DNA from 2 places in the Microbacterium pasadenense genome. Region 2 is predicted to be linked to the other one. Evidence: predicted binding sites of a transcription regulator. Region 2 holds the regulator's gene; the other holds the start of a gene.
The links. The regulator HspR, encoded in region 2, represses chaperone genes until heat shock. The targets are predictions, from matches to a motif close to AAGTTGAGTCNNNNNGACTCAACTT.

Region 1 (5,881 bases), 650 kb from region 2:
GTCGGGGTACTGCGTGAGCATGTTGCCCACCAGCAGACCGCCGTTGCTCCGCCCGTGGCATGCGATGCGATCCGGCGTCGAGACCCCGCGCGCGACGAGGTCGCGGGCGACGGCGGCGAAGTCCTCGTAGGCGCGGTGCCGGTTCTCGCGCAGGGCGGCGAGATGCCAGGCCGGGCCGAACTCGCCGCCGCCGCGGATGTTCGCGACGACGAGGATCCGGCCCTTCTCGAGCCACGCGGGTCCGACGATCGCGGGGTACTCCGGCGTGAGTGCATGCTCGAAGCCGCCGTAGCCGCTCATGAGCACGGGCGAGGCGCCGGAGCGGCTACGCGGACCGATCTGGAAGTACGGCACGCGGGTGCCGTCCGCCGAGGTCGCCCAGTGCTGCGACGCGACGAGGCCGGTCGCGTCGAACGCGGTCGGGCCGTGGCCGACCAGCCGGACCGCGGGGGAGGCGGCATCCGTCACGAGGAGCGTCGGCGGGGTGAGGAAGCCCCGCGCCACGATCCAGATCTCGTCGTCCTCCTCGGCGTCGAGGGTCGCCACGCTCGCCGTGAAGAGGTCGTCCGCGCTGAGCGCCAGGTCGAGCTCCACCGCGCTGCCGGTCTCGAGGTCGACGGACAGGATGCGGCTCTGCACGCTCTCGAGGACCGTGAGGACGAGCCGGGTTCGCGTCCACGCCCAGGACTCGAGCACCGCGACGTCGGTGGGCGCGTACGCGACACGCAGGTCGGTCCCGTCGCCGGTCGTGAGCGTCTCGAGCGGCCCGACGAGCAGTGTGCCGGCGGGGTGCGTGACGCCGTCGACGCGCCACGGCGTGGTCGTCCGAACCGCGACGAGGTCGCCGTGCACGTCCACGACCGCGTCCTGCGGTGCCGCGATCAGCTGGGGTTCGCCACCGCGCCAGACGTACTGCTCGGAGGCGTGGAAGTCGTGCGCGACGACGACGATCGGCGTGACCCGCCCCTCGGTGCGATCGACGGCGACGAACACGCCGACGTCGGATGCGACGCCCTCGATGATCGGCGGGGCATCCGCGAGGGGCGTTCCGCGGCGCCAGGCGCGTGCGGTGAGCGGATAGCCCGAGTCGGTGACGTCGCCGCCCTCGAGTGCCGTGGCGACGAGGAGCGTGTCGTCATCCAGCCAGGCGAGGCGGTGCTTGTGCGCGTTCAGACGGAAGGCGTCGTGGTCGACGAAGCGCACCGCGTCGAGATCGAACTCGCGCACGACCGCGGCGTCGCCGCCGTCCGGGCTCAGGCGCACCAGGGCGCGGCCGCTTCCGGCGGGTCCGTGCGTGGCTCCGGCGAACGTCCACGCCGTCCCCTCCGCGTGACCGAGCGCGTCGACGTCGAGGAGGACCTCCCACTCGGGCGCTCCGGCGGCGAACGCGGCGCGGGTGGTGCGCCGCCAGAGCCCGCGCGGATTCTCCGCGTCGCGCCGGAAGTCGTACATGAGGTCGCCGTGGCGACTCGGGACGATGAGGCGATCGGGGTCGTCGAGGATCTCCTTGAGCCGGGCCTCGAGCCGGTCGCGGTCTCCGCCCGCGAAGCGCGCCTCGGTCTCCGCCGTCCGCACGGCTGCCCAGTCGAGCGCTTCCGGAGATGAGATCTCCTCGAGCCAGCGGAACGGGTCGGCGGGTTCAACGGCGATCTCGCGGGGCGTCATCCCGCCAGCCTAGGCCGGGATCCGACGGTGTTCGCCTACGGAGAATCGTTGGCACTCGCATAGGCAGAGTGCTAATCTGAAGGTACTTGAGTCATACCGGCTCAAGTTTGAGACCACCATCCACCAAGGAGAGAATCATGGCCACGTATGACCCGTTCCGTGAGATCGACCGCCTTGCGTCGACCCTCTTCGACACCCGCCGCGGACCCCGTCGGATGCCGATGGACCTGTACCGCGATGGCGACCACTACGTCCTGACCGCGGATCTTCCCGGCATCGACCCGGGCTCCGTCGACATCGACGTGGACGGCCAGCTGCTGACGATCCGTGCCGAGCGCACGCTGTCGTCGGGCGAGGGCGTGAAGTGGATCACCCGCGAACGCGAAGCGGCGAGCTTCCTGCGCCAGCTCAACCTGGGCCAGGGCATCGCGACGGACGGCATCACCGCGAACTACAGCAACGGAGTGCTGAGCGTCATGATCCCGGTGAGCGAGAAGGCGAAGCCGCGGAAGATCGAGGTCGTCGCCGACGGGTCGCCGTCGACGATCACCGCATCCGAGAGCGACCAGCCGCAGCCGATCGACCAGTGATCGCCACCGCCGGCCGGCGCTGACCGCTGAGAACCGCCCCGCGTCCGCTCGGATGCGGGGCGGTTCCGCGCGCCAGGGGGATCAGACGCCGCGGAGCTTGGCCGTGATGGCCTTGAGCTCTGCCAGCTCGGCGTCGGAGAGGACCGACATGCGCTGCGAGATCGTGCGGCCGTGGACCGTGGCGACGCGGCGGAAGGCGGCCGCCCCCTCATCGGTCGCGCGGACGATGGCGCCGCGGCCGTCGGAGGGGTCGGGGCACTTGGTCAGCAGTCCCCGCGAGACCATCCGGTCGACCAGTCGCGAGACGCTCGGCTGGCTGATGAGCGCGTTCGCGGTGACGTCGCGGAGGCGTGCGGAGCGGTCTTCGCCGCGGGTGACGGTGAGCAGGACGTCGTACTCGGCCTGAGTGAGGTCGCCGTCGGCCGAGAAGTCGACCGACAATTCCTCCATGAGCTCGTGCTGAGCGCGGAACAGACTCTCCCACGCGGCGATGGCGAGGCGGCGGTCTGTCATGGCGTCCACTGTATCGCCGCTCGTAGGGTGGGAGCGTGAGGACTTCGAGACGCACAGCACGCGCAGTGGCGGCAGCTGCACTGGTGGTCCTGATGGCGGTGATCGCGCCGCCGCTGGCGGCCTCGGCCGACGTCGACGATTTCGTCTTCGAGAGCCTCGACGTGGACTTCACCCTGACGCGCGATGCGAGCGGCGTGAGCCGGATGGACGTCGTCGAGACGTTCGTCGCGGTGTTCCCGGACGCCGACCAGAACCGCGGCATGCGGCGGGTCATCGCGACCGAGTTCCGCGGCCAGCCGGTGCGTCCGTCGGTGGACACGGTCGTCGATGGGGATGGGGACGAGTGGGAGGTCGAGACCGACGACGGCGACGCCGGTCTCGAGGTGGTCGCTCGCTCCGACGACTACCTGCACGGGCGGCAGACGTTCGTCTTCCGCTACAGCCTCGACAACGTCGTTCGGGAGTTCTCCGACACCGGCGCCGAGCTCTACTGGCAGGTCAACGGGCTCGACTGGGAGCAGCCGTTCGGCCGCGTGACGGCGCGCCTCAACGTGGCGCCCGAACTGAGGCATGCCGTCGGCGCGAGCGCCTGCTATGCCGGGCGATCCGACTCGACAGTCGCCTGCGACCGGATCGAGGAGACCGCGGCCGGAACCGGACCGGTCCTCACGGTCGAGCAGGAGCAGCTCGCTCCGCATGAGACGCTCACGTTCGCGGTCGGGTTCACGGACGACACGTTCGAGCCGCTCGACACGTCGTACCTCGGGTCCGTGTGGGCGTGGATCCAGCTTGCGGCGCTGGCCGCGATGATCGCGGTCCTCGGCTGGGCGGTGGCGGTGCGGAGGACGCGGTTGGCGGATGCCGCGGGGCGCCCGACGGTGATCGCGGAGTACTCCCCGCCCGCCGGAATCGATGCCCTCGAAGCGGCGGTGTTCCTCTCCAAGCCGGCCAAGGCGATCCCCGCCGAGGTGCTCGAGCAGGCGGTCGTCGGGTCGATCCGGATCTCCGAGGGAGACAAGCCCCGCTGGGGCTCGGCGAAGCTCGTGGCCGAGTTGGTAGATCCGTCCCGGGCGGACGGCGACGGCCGGATGCTCCTCGAGGGCCTGTTCCCGAGTGGGCGGCCCGGCGAGAGGTACGAGTTCGGCAGCTCGGACACGCGCCTGTCGAAGGCGGCGCAGAAGATCCTGTCGAGCGCCGGATCGGCGCTCGGGAAGAGGGGCCTCCGGCGGTCGGTGCGGTTGGGCACCAGGCTCGTTCCGGGGCTCCTCTCGGTCGTGCTGGGGGCTCTCGTCCTGTTGGCGGGCATCGTCATGCTGGATGCCGCCATCGACCCACTCTGGCCGGTCATCGCGCTGGTCCTGGGGCTCATGCTCGTCGTGGCCGTCATCGTGGTGCTCGCGAAGAGCCCGCTGACCGCGGCGGGTGCGGAGTTGCGGGACCACCTGGCAGGGCTGCGGGTGTTCATCGAGTGGGCAGAGGCGGACCGCATCCGGACCCTGCAGTCACCGGCCGGTGCCGAGCGGGTCGCCGTCGACGTGGACGACCCGCGGCAGATGCTGAGACTGTATGAGGCCCTGCTGCCGTACGCCGTGGTGTTCGGACAGGAGAGCGAGTGGTCGAAGCGCCTCGCGGTCCTCTACGAGGACAACCGGGTCGCCGGACCGTCGTGGTACGTCGGGTCGGGCGCCTTCAACGCGGCGGCCTTCTCGTCGGGGATCGGCTCGCTGTCGGCGGCGACCGCCTCGTCTTCGCCGACGGGCGGCTCGACCGGCGGTGGCTCCGCGGGGGGCGGCGGTGGCGGTGGGGGAGGCGGCGGCGTCTGACCGTCGGCGGCTTGCGACCTCCGCGGCGTCCGCGTCGGCGGGTCCTGACCTCCGGCGGCTGCTGATCGCGGCCGCCGGTCACCGGTGGGTCAGAACGGTGGCGGATCCACCGCGGTGAAGACGAGGGTGCGGGCCGGGGTGTCGGGCACGGTGTGGCCGCTCGGGCTGGTCCATTCGAGGACCCCGGTGGGGTGTTGTCTCACCCGCCAGGCGGAGTGGTGTTTGAGGGTGTGGTGTCTGCGGCAGAGGTGGGCGAGGTTGCAGATCTCGGTGGGGCCGTCGTGTTCGGCGGGGATGGTGTGGTCGATGTCGCACCGGTGCGCGGGTTGCCGGCAGCCGGGGAACCGGCAGTGCTCGTCCCGGACCGCGAGCAAGCGACGCTGCTCGGCGGTGGGCCGGTACCGGTCGACCGCGAGCACGCACCCGGTGACCGGGTGCGTGAGGACCCGGTCCCATCCGGGCGCGTGGCCGGCGAGGTCGCGGGCGGTGTTGAGGTCGATCGGTCCGTGCCCGGCGAGTTCCGCAGGTTCGGTGGACTGGCCCAGCAGGGTCAGCACCGGGATCGTGATCTGCACCCGCGCACGGATCGCATCGGCTGCCGGGATGGAGTTCTCGGCGTCCTGGGCGGTGGCGTGCCCGGTGAGGAGCAGATCTGCCGCGACGTCGAACCGGACCTCACCCATCGACCGGGTATCTCGCGAGCACGGCTCGTTCAGTCCCTCGAGCGCATCACCGGGATCACCACCCGACCGTCCGTGCCGGGCGTCGATGACCTCCCGGGCCAGGAGGTCGAGGCGGGATTTGATCGCTGTGACCTGGACCATCGGCCCGCTGAACCCGAGCTCCCCCATCCCGTCGACGCCTTCCCGCAGCCACACGCCGCGGCGGGTCGCGGCCGCCCGGTGCCGGTCCGCGAGGGGGATCGGGTGGATCCGCTGCGCCAGCAACCGTGCGATCGGCCGCAACCTGTTCGCGGACTCCCGTTCCGCGACCGGCAGCACCGCCCCCTCGAACTCCGCCCGCGACTCCCCGTCGAGGATGTTCACCCCGGCCTCGGCGATCACCTGCGCATGCGACCGCTCGATCCGGCCCTCACCCAGCGCCGCGTGGGTTGCCGGGAACCGGTCGCACAGCGTGTGTGCGGCATCCATCCACGCCTGCACCGTCCGATCCGACACCCGCACCGCGACCGCGATCTGCGCCGCCGCCGACCGGACCGGAACGTCATACGGCGCATCCAGGTCCCGCGACGGCGGACCCATCTGCCCCAACGCGACATCCATCGCCTCG
Region 2 (5,881 bases):
GTCGAAGACCACGTCGAGGTCGGGGACCAGCTTCGCGATCGCCTCGAGCGTGACCTCGACGTGCTTCTCGGTCGTCAGGCGGCCGACGAACAGCACCCGTCTGCGCTCGGGTCGCACCGAGAGGTCGGGGGTGTAGTTGGACTTCCGGATGCCGCAGCTGATGGGGACCACGCCGCTGACATCGATCGTCCGCTCGAGGAACTGGGCGGCACGGCGGGTGGGCGTCGTGACGGCGCGCGACATCTTGAACGTGCGCTCGGCGTCGTCCCACGCGAGCTTGAGGAAGACGCGGTAGAGACGCTCGGGCAGGAGCGTGAAGTCGAGGATGTTCTCGGCCATCACGTGGTTGGTCGCCACGACCGGGATGCCGCGCTGGCGGGCGATGCGCGTCATGGCGCGGCCCAGCACGATGTGCGACTGACTGTGGACGACGTCGGCGTCCACCTCGTCGAGGAGCTTCCGCGAGTAGTGCTTGGCCATCCAGGGGAGGACGAACCGGAGCCAGTCGTGCGGGTACCAGCGCCAGCCGGGGAGTCGGTGGACCGTGATCGGCTGACCCTCGATCACCTCCGTGAAGACGCCGTGCGCGCGGTGCGTGACGCTCGGGGTCATCACGTGCACGCGGTGCCCGCGCTCGGCGAGCCCGGCGGACAGGCGCTCGGCGAATCGCGCGGCGCCGTTCACATCGGGGGCGAAGGTGTCCGCGGCGATCACGATCGTCAGCGGGTGGTGGTGTCGGAGCGGATCGTCGGCGGGTGTCTCGGATTCGGTCACGGGTTACGGGGCCAATCTGTCCGGCGGCGGAAGGCGGTCGCGGGCACGACCCTCGGAGTCTATCCGAGGGGGTCCCCCGAGCCCCTGAGGCTCACCTGACGGCGAGCTCCACCAGCAGCGGGTGGTGATCCGAGCCGAGCGGCGTGACATACCGGCTCCCGGACATCTCGCCGGCGTTCGCCCACTTGTAGACGATCGTTCGCGAAGGACGCACGAGCACCTTGTCGATGTGGGCGCCCCAGGTGATCCCGACCTGCGGTTTCGTCGACATCTCCGAGTTCGCCGTGCTGTGGTGCTGGCGGGTGAGCGAGTGCGCCTGCTCGAAGGCGTCGTGCCAGCCGGCCTTCTCGAGGATCGCGAGGGTGTCGTCCCCGGTGCGCCCCTTCTGGGTGTTGGTGTCGCCGAGGACGATGACGGGAGCGTTGGTCCAGTCGGTCAGCGAGCCGTGGGACTTCTGCAGGCTGGCGAGCTGGCGCGAGATGAACGGCTGGAGCCGGCTCGCCTCGTACTCCCGCTGCTTCAGCGCGGCGCCCTTCGTCCCGACGAGCAGGTGGGCGGAGACGACGACCATGTACTGACCCGCCGAGGACTTGAGGGCCGCCCAGGCGAAACCCTGTCCGGGCGAGGCGTGCTTCTTCCCCGCGCGGGCGTAGCCGCTGGTGGGCCCGCCGCTCTTCGCCGCCACCTTCGTGAAAGCGGCCTTGCGGTAGAGGATGTCGTTCTGGCCGTTGTAGGCGAACGCGTACCCGCTCGGCGCGACGTTGACCTTCGACGCCTCCTGGAATCCGACGACATCCGCCTTCAGCTCCGCGATGCGCGATTTGATGACCTTCGCGCGCGACACGATGCCGGAGCACTGGTAGGAGCAGACGTTCCACGTGACGGCGCGGAGGCGGGTCGCTGCCGCGGTCGCCTCGGACACCATCGAGCGGTGGCCGACGCGCCAGGAGCGCGGGCCGTTGCCGGCGCTGTTCACCGCGCGTACCTGCACGAAGTAGTCCTTGCCCTTGCTCAGGCCCGTGATCGTCGCCTTGGACGCCGTGACGGTGGCCGAGGGCGACGTCTTCTTGGGGAGAGCGTCATACGACGTCGAGGCGAACACCTCGTACTTCTTCGCGCCTGCGACATCCGACCAGTCGACGGTCAGCGTCGCACTCGACGACGACACGGAGGCACCGACGAAGCTGACGAGTCCGACCTGACCCGGCCGGGAGGCGGCCGACGCGGACAGGGCGGGGGTGGTGACGAGGAGCGTGGCCGACAGGAGCGCGGCGAGAGCCGCCTTGACAGGGAGGGGGCGCATGGGAAGGGAGGGTAACAACCTAGTCTGGAAGCGTGACTCAGCTATCTGCGAATGCCGACCCCGCCCGCTGGGTGCCGGTCACGGAGTCCTTCGGCTTCGCCGGGCGGCGTGCCCGCAAGAAGGCGATCCGGATGCTGCTGGCGCAGGCGAACACGGCCATCGGTCGCGCCTCCTCGGGCTCGCGGTTCGCGGCGTGGGCGATGAGCCAGGCGGCGCCGGCGCTCATGCGCCGAGCCGCCGGACGCGTTCTCGTGTGGGTGTGGAAGGACGACCCCGAGTTCCTCGTCACGATGGCGCAGGTGCAGGAGCTCACGCCACAGCTGCGGATCGCCCGCGCGACGATGCCGATCGAGTACGACGACACCGAGGCGTTCCCCGGCTCGCCGCTCGGCGTCGGCGAGAAGCTCGCGATGCCGCTCCCCGCAGAACCGCGGCAGCCGCCGTTCGCCTCCTACACGTGGGAGACCGGCACGCACCTGGTGACCCTCACCGCCGTGGTGTCCGACCGCGAGCGCTTCGGCACCGTGATCGGCGCCGTCGACGACCTCGCCCGGTCGCTGCGACTCGTGGACGGCTTCACCGTCGGCGAGACCCCCGGCACGCTCCGCATCGACCCCGCCTGATCCCCGCCGCTTCGCGCGTGCCGCGATACACGGCATCCCCGCCGACACGCCGGAGAACGGATGCCGGCGACGGCGCGCCGCGCAGCATCCCGTGCATCGCGGCGCGGCCGACGCGGGGTCTAGTCCTCGGCCCCCCGCGGCGGCATCGGCCGCCACAGCACGATGTCGGTCGCCCGGCGGACGCGGGTGCCCTGACGAAGGGTGACGACCGAGCCGGTCGCGCCCGCCGCGAAGACGCGCGCGCCGCGGCGCTGGGTGATCTCGTCGCGCAGCCGGTACTGCAGCTCGGAGACCTCGCGGCGCAGCATCCGCACCTCGTTCTCGAGGGCGATGATCCGCGAGATCGCCGGCAGGCTGACGCCGTCCGCCGACATCTGCGCCACCTCGCGCAGCTGCGCGACGTGGCGGAGGGAGTACCGGCGCGACCCGCCTCGGGTGCGCGCCGGTACGACGAGTCCGAGCCGGTCGTACTGGCGGAGTGTCTGCGGGTGCATGCCCGCGAGCTCGGCCGCCATCGCGATGGCGAGGATGGGGTCGTCCTCGTCGATCCGCTGCTCGTCCGTCATGGGGGTCACCTCACTCGTGCGCCTTGGCCATCAGGTCCGCGCGGGGGTTCTCCTTCGGCTCCAACGCGGCGAAGTCCTCGAGCGCTTTCCGGGCCTTGTCGTCGAGGTGGGTCGGAACGGCGACCTGGACCTCGGCGAGCAGGTCACCGGTGCCCTTCGCCGTGTGCACGCCCCTGCCCTTGACGCGCAGGACGCGACCGGAGGGGGTCCCCGGAGCGACGCGCAGCTTCACCGACTCGCCGCCGAGGGTTGGGACCTCGATGGTCGCGCCCAGCGCGGCCTCGGTGAACGTCACGGGCACCGTCACCCGGAGGTTGAGACCGTCCCGCGTGAACACGGGGTGCGGTCGCACCGCCACGGTGAGGACGATGTCGCCGGTCTCGCCGCCGTCGGGCGAGGGCCGGCCGCGACCGCGCAGGCGGATCTTCTGCCCGTCGGCGACACCGGCCGGCACCTTCACCTTGATCGGCTTGCCGTCCTCGCCCTGCAGGGTGATGGTCTCGCCGCGGACGGCGGTCGTGAAGTCGAGCGTCGTCCGCGCCGTCACATCGGCCCCCTTCTGCGGGCCGCCGAAGCCGCGGAAGCCGCCGGTCGGCTGGCCGAACCTGCCCGAGCCGAACCGACCGCCCTGCTGCTGCTGCCCGAACATCGCGAACAGATCGTCGAAGTCCGCTGTCGACGTGCTGCCACCCGGCGAGAACCGGCTGAAGACGTCCTCGAAGCCGCCGCCGCTCGCGCCGGGCTGGAAGCGCGCTCCCGAGCCCATCGCGCGCAGCTGGTCGTACTCGGCGCGCTGCTCCTTGTCGCTGAGCACCGAGTACGCCTCGCTGACCTCTTTGAACTTCGCCTCTGCCGCGGGATCTCCCGCGTTCGAGTCGGGGTGGTAGGTGCGCGCCAGCTTGCGGTACGTTCTCTTCAGATCAGCGTCCGAGACGTCCTTCGACACACCGAGGACCTTGTAGAAGTCCTTGTCGAACCAGTCCTGACTGGCCATTGCCCCTCCTCCCCTTACTCGGCCGGAACAGCGACGACGACCTTCGCCGGGCGGAGCTCGAGATCACCGAGCCGGTAGCCGATCTCGACGACCTCGAGGACCGTCGGCTGCGTCGTTCCGGGGGTCGGCGCCTGGAAGATCGCCTCGTGCTGCTGCGGGTCGAACGCGTCGCCGGCTTCGCCGTAGCGCTCGACGCCGAGCTTCGCGACGACGCCGCGGAGCTTCTCCGCGATCGCCGTGAGCGCGCTGCCCTCGGCGAGGTCGCCGTGCTTCTCGGCACGGTCGAGGTCGTCCAGCACCGGCAGCAGGCCCTTCGCGACGGAGCCCTTCACGCGCGCCTGCTCGAGTTCGCGCGACTCCTCGGTGCGACGCCGATAGTTGGCGTACTCGGCCTGCACGCGCTTGAGGTCCAGGAGCAGGTCGTGCTCCTGTTCGGGCGCGTCGGCGACGGCGGCCTCGTCGGACTGCGCCGCGCCGAGGATGTCGTCGATGGTGAGCTCGTCGGCGTCGCCGGCGGCATCAGCGGATGTGTCCTCGTGCGGGGCGGGGCCGGAAGCCTGCGCTTCCGACCCCTCCGCGCCGAGGACCTCGTCACCCTCGTCGGGCTGCTCGAAGTCCTTGTCCGCCATGATTACTTCTTGTCTTCCTCGTCGTCGACGACCTCGGCGTCCACGACATCCTCCTCGGAGGATGCCGTCTCGTCGCCGGCCGGAGCGTCGGCCGGAGCCTGCGCCGCCTCGGCCTGGCCTGCCGCGTAGATCGCCTCGCCGATCTTCGACTGCGATGCGTTGAGCTTGTCGAACGCGTCCTTGACCGCATCGTCGTTGTCCCCGGCGAGCGCCGTCTTGAGCGCGTCGACGTCGGCCTGGACGTCGGTCTTGACGTCCTCGGGCAGCTTGTCGGCGTTCTCCGAGATGAGCTTCTCGATCGAGTACGACAGGGTCTCGGCCTGGTTGCGGACCTCGGCGGCCTCACGGCGCTTCTTGTCCTCGGCCGCGTTCTCCTCGGCCTCGCGCACCATGCGCTCGATGTCCTCCTTCGGCAGCGACGAACCGCCGGTGATCGTCATCGACTGCTCCTTGCCGGTGCCCTTGTCCTTGGCGGACACGTGCACGATGCCGTTCGCGTCGATGTCGAAGGTGACCTCGATCTGCGGGATGCCGCGGGGCGCCGGGGCGATGCCGGTGAGCTCGAAGGTGCCGAGCGGCTTGTTGTCGCGCGTGAAGTCGCGCTCACCCTGGAACACCTGGATGGCGACCGACGGCTGGTTGTCGTCGGCGGTGGTGAAGGTCTCGCTGCGCTTGGTCGGGATGGCCGTGTTGCGCTCGATGAGCTTGGTCATGATGCCGCCCTTGGTCTCGATGCCGAGGCTCAGGGGGGTGACGTCGATGAGCAGCACGTCCTTGCGCTCACCCTTGAGGACGCCGGCCTGGAGGGCTGCGCCCACGGCGACGACCTCATCCGGGTTGACGCCCTTGTTGGGCTCCTGGCCGCCGGTGAGCTGCTTGACGAGCTCGGTGACCTGCGGCATGCGGGTCGAGCCGCCGACGAGGACCACGTGGTGGATGTCGGAGAGCTTGATGCCGGCCTCGCGGATGACGTCCTCGAACGGCTTCTTGGT

Region 1: the regulator HspR is predicted to act here: its motif matches at 1,749-1,773, upstream of AB3M83_RS03905 (Hsp20/alpha crystallin family protein).

The regions. Positions count from the first base shown of each region.
Region 1 is NZ_JBFOKN010000001.1:823,081-828,961, forward strand. Features, by position in the region: gene AB3M83_RS03900 (prolyl oligopeptidase family serine peptidase) at 1-1,665, opposite strand, end outside; gene AB3M83_RS03905 (Hsp20/alpha crystallin family protein) at 1,803-2,255, shown strand; gene AB3M83_RS03910 (MarR family winged helix-turn-helix transcriptional regulator) at 2,337-2,768, opposite strand; gene AB3M83_RS03915 (DUF2207 domain-containing protein) at 2,834-4,591, shown strand; gene AB3M83_RS03920 (HNH endonuclease signature motif containing protein) at 4,681-5,881, opposite strand, start outside.
Region 2 is NZ_JBFOKN010000001.1:171,852-177,732, forward strand. Features, by position in the region: gene AB3M83_RS00790 (glycosyltransferase) at 1-774, opposite strand, end outside; gene AB3M83_RS00795 (endonuclease/exonuclease/phosphatase family protein) at 866-2,077, opposite strand; gene AB3M83_RS00800 (hypothetical protein) at 2,110-2,700, shown strand; gene AB3M83_RS00805 (heat shock protein transcriptional repressor HspR) at 2,820-3,266, opposite strand; gene AB3M83_RS00810 (DnaJ C-terminal domain-containing protein) at 3,277-4,260, opposite strand; gene AB3M83_RS00815 (nucleotide exchange factor GrpE) at 4,275-4,889, opposite strand; gene dnaK (molecular chaperone DnaK) at 4,892-5,881, opposite strand, start outside.